Linked DNA regions of Variovorax paradoxus. The protein of the gene in region 1 binds, or shares a complex with, the protein of each later gene. Links are inferred from orthologs where the notes say so. Each region holds a gene or a part of one and is shown in the gene's direction. Other genes may lie near its edges.

What was found.
Region 2: the proteins of AACL56_RS22800 (region 1) and smc are in contact, whole or in part, in a crystal structure (PDB 3ZGX), measured with the Bacillus subtilis proteins. The link is inferred for Variovorax paradoxus from one-to-one orthologs.

The regions. Positions count from the first base shown.
Region 1 is NZ_LR743507.1:4,833,636-4,836,770, forward strand. Bases 1-2,982 are described here. They hold AACL56_RS22800 (segregation and condensation protein A), read left to right. Parts: upstream 1-1,064; coding sequence 1,065-1,901; downstream 1,902-2,982. Other genes in these bases: AACL56_RS22785 (hypothetical protein), read left to right, coding at 7-216; AACL56_RS22790 (outer membrane protein assembly factor BamE), read right to left, coding at 235-711; AACL56_RS22795 (DUF3460 family protein), read left to right, coding at 781-987; queE (7-carboxy-7-deazaguanine synthase), read left to right, coding at 2,122-2,769; AACL56_RS22810 (6-carboxytetrahydropterin synthase), read left to right, coding at 2,801-2,982. Also shown: more of AACL56_RS22810, read left to right, coding at 2,983-3,135. UniProt on the Bacillus subtilis protein: Participates in chromosomal partition during cell division. May act via the formation of a condensin-like complex containing Smc and ScpB that pull DNA away from mid-cell into both cell halves.
Region 2 is NZ_LR743507.1:3,208,989-3,213,520, forward strand. What follows is about bases 297-4,369. They hold smc (chromosome segregation protein SMC), read left to right. Parts: upstream 297-653; coding sequence 654-4,169; downstream 4,170-4,369. Other genes in these bases: AACL56_RS14730 (hypothetical protein), read right to left, coding at 297-539; AACL56_RS14740 (cell division protein ZipA C-terminal FtsZ-binding domain-containing protein), read left to right, coding at 4,183-4,369. Outside these bases: more of AACL56_RS14730, read right to left, coding at 1-296; more of AACL56_RS14740, read left to right, coding at 4,370-4,532. UniProt on the Bacillus subtilis protein: Required for chromosome condensation and partitioning.

The DNA.
Region 1 (3,135 bases):
CACACCATGACCACCACGCTGCTGCGCCGCGCCCTCCTGCTGCTGTCGCTCTGCGCCGCGTTGAGCGGCTGCGCGGTCGTGTCGGTGGCGAGTACCGCGGTGAGCGTGGGTGCCGGCGCGGTCGGCCTCGCGGCCGATGCGGCGATCGGCACCGCGCGCATCACCGGCAAGGCCGTGGGCGCCGCGGCCGATGCGGTGATTCCCGACGGCCAGTGAACCACAGGCCCCGCCGGATCAGGGGGCTTCGGTGCCCCGGTCGGGCGAAGAGCCGCTGCGCACGACGCGCTGGTCGTCGTTCAGCGTGGCGGTGAAGACCATGGGGGAGTTCGGCGGCTGCACCCAGCGCCATTCCCATTCGGTCTCGCGCTTGAGCGCATAGGGCGTGACCTTGGCGGGCTTGCCGAGCAGCTTGCGCAGGTCTTCCATCATCAGGCCGGGCTGCACGCGGGCGAAGTTCTCCGGCGTGAGCACCTGGCGCAGCGCGCTCATCTTTCCGTCGGCGCCGATGGTGATCATGTAGTTCTTCTGGCCCGCGGGCTGGCGGTTGTACTCGAACACGCGGGCACCGGCGGGCGCGTCCCAGACGTTCTCGGGCTGCCCGAAACGGGCGCGCACGTCGGCCTCGGTGGAGACGCCTTCCTCAAGCTCGCTGATGTTGTTCGTGTCGCATGCGGCAAGGCCGGCGACAGCCGCCAGGAACGCCGTTGCCATGCCGATCTGCCATCCTCGCCGTTGCGTCATGCCGACCCCGGTAAAATTCGCGCCATAAAGGTCCAGTCTATGTCCATCTTCCGTCGCCCCCACTACTCTTCCGAGATCACCAACTTCATCGAGGAGATGAAGGAAAAGAAGCCCACGCTCGAAGCCGAACAGCGCGCCGGCCGCGCCCTGCTCTGGGACAAGCACCTCGACCGCAGCCTGCTCGAGGAATACAGCGAAGCCCGCGTGCCCCAGCAGCCCTACGTCTACCAGACCCAGACGAAGTAACCCGCGCCAATGCCGAATTGGCAGCAAACGTCCATCCTTCCTGCGTGTCTCGCTATTGAATCAATAGCAAGCATCCGATGAACGGCGACGAGGACAACGGCACGCTGGTGGTCGCCATGCCCGACGTGGTGGACCAGGTCGCGCTCGCGAGGCTCTATGGCGAGCCGCTCTTCGCGATGCCGAAGGACCTGTACATCCCGCCCGAGGCGCTGCAGGTGTTCCTCGAGGCCTTCGAAGGCCCGCTGGACCTGCTGCTCTACCTGATCCGCAAGCAGAACTTCAACATCCTCGACATCCCGATGGCGGGGCTCACGCGGCAGTACCTGAGCTACGTCGACGAGATCCGCCAGACGAACCTCGAGCTCGCGGCCGAGTACCTGCTGATGGCCGCGATGCTCATCGAGATCAAGTCGCGCATGCTGCTGCCACCCAAGAAGGTGGCCGACGGCGAAGAAGCAGAAGACCCGCGCGCCGAACTCGTGCGCCGCCTGCTCGAATACGAGCAGACCAAGCTGCAGGCGGCCGCCATCAGTGCCATGCCGACCTACGGGCGCGACTTCTGGAAGGCGCAGGTCTACATCGAGCAGTCGCTCAAGCCGCGCTTCCCGGAGGTCGACGTGGTCGAGCTGCGCGATGCGTGGGCCGACATCATGAAGCGCGCCAAGCTTGTGCAGCACCACAAGATCTCGCGCGAAGAACTCAACGTGCGCGAGCACATGAGCATCGTGCTGCGCCACTTGCAGGGCCAGCGCTTCGTCGAATTCGAGAAACTGTTCGACGTGTCGCGCGGCACGCCGGTCCTGATCGTCACCTTCATCGCGATGCTCGAACTCGCGAAGGAGACGCTGATCGACATCACGCAGGCGGAAGCCTTCGCTCCCATCTACGTGCGGCTGGCCTACTCGCCCGCCTGACCGTTCGCCGGCTGATTTCCATGACGTCCGCCGTGCGCGACCTCGACGCTTCCATTACCAGCGGCCGCACGCATTGCGGCCCTGATCGTTCGCCGCCTGCCGAGCCGGCCGCAACCGCGGTGCCGGCGCCGCCGGCCGGCTGATCGCCCTCCCTCACCCTTTCCGTTTTTCTTTCCAGGATGCCCGGCCACCGACGCCCGCAGGGAAAGACCCAACCATCATGAGCTACAGCGTCAAGGAAATCTTCTACACCCTGCAGGGCGAAGGCGGACAGGCCGGCATGCCGGCCGTGTTCTGCCGCTTCGCCGGCTGCAACCTCTGGAGCGGCCGCGAGGCCGATCGCGACACCGCCGTGTGCCGGTTCTGCGACACCGACTTCGTCGGCACCGACGGAACGCTGGGCGGCAAGTTCAGGACCGCCGAGCTGCTGGCCGACACCATCGCCGCGCAGTGGCCGGCCGATGACCCGATGAGCGCCGGCCATCGCCTGGTGGTGCTGACCGGCGGAGAGCCGCTGCTGCAGGTCGACACGGCGCTGGTCGATGCGCTGCATGCGCGGCGCTTCCGCATCGCGGTGGAGAGCAACGGCACGGTCGAGGCGCCCGCGGGCATCGACTGGCTGTGCATCAGCCCCAAGGCCGGCGCGCCGTGGGTGCAGCAGTGCGGACAGGAACTGAAGCTGGTGTGGCCGCAACCCGGGTTCGACCTCGACGCGATGGCGCGCGCCGGCGAATTCACCCATCGCTTCCTGCAGCCGATGGACGGACCCGAACGGGCCGCGAACACCGAGCTGTGCATTGCGCAATGCATGCGGCAGCCCGCATGGCGCCTGAGCGTGCAGACGCACAAGATCACCGGCATCCGCTGAAGCGGCCGCCTTTTTCCTGGACTTTCCGACGATGCGATTCACCATCAGCCAACGCTTTTTCTTCGACGCCGCCCACACGCTGAAGCGCGAGATCGAAGTGGAAGGCAGCCGCCGTATCCACGGCCACACGTACCACGCCGAGGTCTGGCTCGCCGGAGAACGGGATCCCGCGACCGGCATGGTGGTGGACCTGGGATTGCTGCGGCGGCGCCTGGAAGACGTCCGCGGGCAGCTCGACCATCATCTGCTGGACGACGTGCCGGGTTTGCACCCGCCGACGCTGGAGAACCTGTGCGTGTTCATCGCGCAGGCGCTGCCCGACCTGAGGGCGTCGCTGGCGCGGGTGAAAGTCTGGCGCGAGGCGCT
Region 2 (4,532 bases), 1.6 Mb from region 1 along the record:
GAAATCAGCCACAGCGAGATCTCGAAATTGCGTGCGGCCCGGAAGCTGTTCTCGGCGTTCACGCCGTCGATCATGGTCTGGTCCCAGGTGTCGCCGTTGGCCTGCTTGAGCATCGTGGCCCAGCCGACCACCAGCGCTGCCACGCGGTCGCCCTGGAAGCCCTGCGGCGCGGTGTCGAAGGCCATGCGGATCGCGTCGATGCCGGTGGCGCCCTTCAGTTCGGGCAATGGGGGGCCCTTGAGCACCGCGTCCCAGGCGCGCTGGGTGGCGTCGTCCATGCTGGCCGCGGACTTGCGCCATTCGCGCGGGTTGCGCTTGTAGAGCGTGCTCTGGACGCGCCGGACCGACTGCAGGTTGTCGCGCAGCGACAGGTTGGCGATGCGGTTGGCGCCCGATTGCAGCCATTCCTGGTTGCTGTAGGGCTCCGCGCGCTGCGTGTCGCGCATCGACGAACAGCCCGCGGCGCCGAGCAGGGCGGCCATGCCCGCCAGCAGGCAGGTTCGTCGGATGGCGAGGGGGGAAACCAGGGAATCGCTCATGCCCTGACGTTATCATCCACGGCTTGGGCGGCGGCCTGCTGCAAGCTGCAGGCCCGTGCAATTTTCCTTACAAATCAATACCTTGGCGCTACAGCCAAGCCAGGCCGACAAGTCGTGCGTCTTAATTCCATCAAGCTCTCGGGCTTCAAGTCGTTCGCCGAACCCACCAACTTCCTGTTGCCGGGCCAATTGGTCGGTGTGGTCGGGCCCAACGGTTGCGGCAAGTCGAACATCATGGATGCGGTTCGCTGGGTGCTCGGCGAGTCGCGCGCGTCGGAACTGCGCGGCGAGTCGATGCAGGACGTGATCTTCAATGGCACGACCACGCGCAAGCAGGCCAGCCGCTCGAGCGTCGAACTGGTGTTCGACAACGCAGACCATCGCGCCGGCGGCCAGTGGAACCAGTTCAGCGAGATCGCGGTGCGCCGCGTGCTCACGCGCGACGGCACCAGCAGCTACTACATCAACAACCAGCCGGTGCGCCGCCGCGACGTGCAGGACGTGTTCCTCGGCACCGGCCTCGGCCCTCGCGCCTACGCCATCATCGGGCAGGGCACGATCAGCCGGATCATCGAATCCAAGCCCGAGGAATTGCGCCTGTTCCTGGAAGAGGCCGCGGGCGTCTCCAAGTACAAGGAACGCCGCCGCGAGACTGAGAACCGGCTGGGCGACACGCGCGAGAACCTCACGCGGGTCGAGGACATCCTTCGCGAACTCAATGCCAATCTCGAGAAGCTCGAGAAGCAGGCCGAGGTGGCGGCACGCTACAACCTGCTTCAGGGCGACGCCACCAGAAAGCAGCACCAGCTGTGGTTCCTGAAGCGCAGCGAAAGCCACGCCGACCAGGCCAGGATCAAGACCGACTCCGAGAAGGCCATCAACGACCTCGAGTCGCGCACTGCCGACCTGCGCCACATCGAGAACGAACTCGAAACCGTGCGCCAGGCCCACTACAGCGCCGGTGACCAAGTGAACCAGGCGCAGGGCAAGCTCTACGAGGCCAGTGCGGAAGTCGGCCGCCTCGAGGGCGAGATCCGCTTCGTGGTCGAAGGCCGCCAGCGCGTCGAGCAGCGGCTGGTGCAGTTGCGCGAGCAGATGGGCCAGTGGGGCCGCCGCCGCGAAGAGGCCGAAGCCGAGATCGAGACGCTGGCGGGTGCCGGTGTCGATGCCGAGGAGCAGGCCATCCTGCTGGCTGCACAGCTCGAGGAACACGACGCGCGCATGCCCGATCTCGAAGAGGCGGTGCAGCGTGCCCAGGACGAAGCCAATGCGCAGCGAACGACCGTGTCGCAGGTGCAGCAGCAGATTCAGGTGCTGGCCGCCGACCAGCGCAACATCGAAGAGCAGAGCCGCCAGCTCACGCAGCGCAGCGAGCGCCTGCGTGCCGACCAGAATGCGCTGGCTGCGCCCGACGAAGCCCGCCTGGTCGACATGCAGGAGCAGCACGCCGCTGCGCAGGAAGCCGCCAGCGAAGCAGATGCGCGCTTGCAGGAGCTGCAGGAGACCGTGCCGCAGCTCGACGACGATCGCCGTGCGAAGCAGCAGGCCGTCAACACCGAAGGCGCGCGCCACGCCGAGTTCTCGGCCCGCCTCGAGGCATTGCGCGCGCTGCAGGAAAAGGTCAAGACCGACGGCAAGCTCGCGCCCTGGCTCGCCAAGCATGGCCTCGACGGGCTGCAGGGCCTCTGGAGCCGCATCCACATCGAGCAGGGCTGGGAAAACGCGCTCGAATCGGCACTGCGAGAACGCTTGGGCGCGCTCGAGGTCAGCCGGCTTGAAATGGTGCGTGCGTTCGGCAACGACGCGCCGCCCGCCAAGCTCGCTTTCTATAGCCCGCCAGCCGCCGGTGTGCCCGAGGGGGCCGCGGCACTGCCGCGCCTGTCGAGCCTGCTGAGGCTGAACGACGCCGGCCAGCAAGCCCTGTTGACCGACTGGCTGCACGGCTGCTACACCGCCGCGAGCTTCGAGGAGGCGCTGGCCCAGCGCGCCACGCTGCAGCCTGGAGAAATGATCTATGTGCAGAGCGGCCATGCCGTGTCCGCGCACAGCGTCAATTTCTACGCCCCCGACTCCGAACAGGCCGGCCTGCTGGCCCGCCAGCAGGAAATGGAAAACCTGGAGCGCCAGCTGCGCGCCCAGACGCTCATCACCGACGAATCGCGCACTGCGCTGGTTCGTGCCGAAGCGGCCTACGCCGATGCAGCGCAGCGCCTTGTCACCGCGCGCCGCGAAGCCGCAGAGACCCAGGGTCGTGCGCACGAGCTGCAGGTCGAGACGTTGCGCATGACGCAGCTTGCCGAACAGACCCGTGCGCGCAGCGAGCAGCTGGCCAACGACCTCGGCGAGGTCGACGCCCAGCTCGAGGAACTGCAGGAGCGCCGCATCGCCGCAGAAGGCCGCTTCGAAGAGCTTGACATGCAGCTGGCCGACAGCCAGGAGCGCCACGCCCAGCTCGACGAGCGCGTCATCGAGGCCGGGCGCGCGCTGAACGCGAGCCGCGAGCAGCACCGCAGTCTCGAGCGCCAGGCGCAGGAAGCCACTTTCTCGCAGCGCACGCTCGAAGCCCGCCGGGGCGAGCTCAACCGCTCCATCGAGACCGCCGCGCAGCAGGTGGTGTCGCTCACCGACGAAGACGAGCGCGCCCGCGCCGAACTGGGTCGTCTTTCGGACGCCGCAGCGCAGGCAGGCCTGCAGGACGCACTGGCACTCAAGCTCGAGCGCGAAGGCGCGCTGGGTGCGGCGCGCAGCCAGTACGACGACCTCACGCTGAAGCTTCGCGCCAGCGACGAGCGCCGGCTGCAGCTGGAGCGCGAGCTCGATCCGCTGCGCCAGCGCATCACCGAATTCCAGCTGAAGGAACAGGCCGCGCGCCTGGGTGTCGAGCAATACCAGCAGCTGCTCGACGATGCCGGCGCCGATCTCGAGGCCATCGCGCAGTCGATCGAAACCGAGAAGGTCAGGCTCACCGGCCTGCAGGGCGAGATCGACCGCCTCAATCGCGAAGTGGTCGCGCTCGGCGCGGTCAACCTGGCCGCTCTCGACGAACTGGCCATTGCCAGCGAGCGCAAGACATTCCTCGACGCGCAGTCGGCCGACCTGAACGAAGCCATCGGCACCCTCGAGGACGCCATCCGCAAGATCGACGCCGAGACGCGCGACCTGCTCGGCGGCACCTTCAAGATCGTCAACGACCACTTCAGCCGCATGTTCCCCGAGCTCTTCGGCGGCGGCAACGCCAAGCTGATGATGACCGGCGACGAGATCCTCGACTCGGGCGTGCAGGTCATGGCGCAGCCGCCCGGCAAGAAGAACCAGACCATCCACCTGCTCTCGGGCGGCGAGAAAGCGCTTACCGCCATCGCGCTGGTGTTCGCGATCTTCCAGCTCAACCCCGCCCCGTTCTGCCTGCTCGACGAAGTGGACGCGCCGCTGGACGACGCCAACACCGAGCGCTATGCCAAACTCGTCTCCGCCATGAGCCGCGAAACCCAGTTCCTCTTCATCAGCCACAACAAGATCGCCATGGAAATGGCCGAACAGCTGATCGGCGTGACGATGCAGGAGCAGGGCGTGTCGCGCATCGTGGCGGTCGACATGGAGTCGGCGGTCTCGATGGTCGAAGCCGCTTGAGCCGAGCGGCCCCATGAGCAATCTCACTCTCGCCCTGGCCATCCTCGGCGGCCTCGTTCTCGCGGCCGTCGTTGCCTACAACACGCTGATGTCGCGCCGCAATGCGCCGCGCCAGCCCGACGCGGTCGACATCGCGCTCGACGAAGCCGAGCGCGCCATGTCGGCCCCGCCCGACGGTCCGGAGCCCGTGCTGCATGTCGATCCGAACCAGGTGCCGTCCAACGACCGCCACGAACCCCTGTTCGACCCCGACCTGCCGGCCCCCAGTGGCGTGCCCGTGCCGACAGGCGAGCGCCGCGGCGGCCTCGACCCGCTGATCGACGTGATCGCCCCGATCTCGCTCGACGGCCTGGCTTCGGGCGA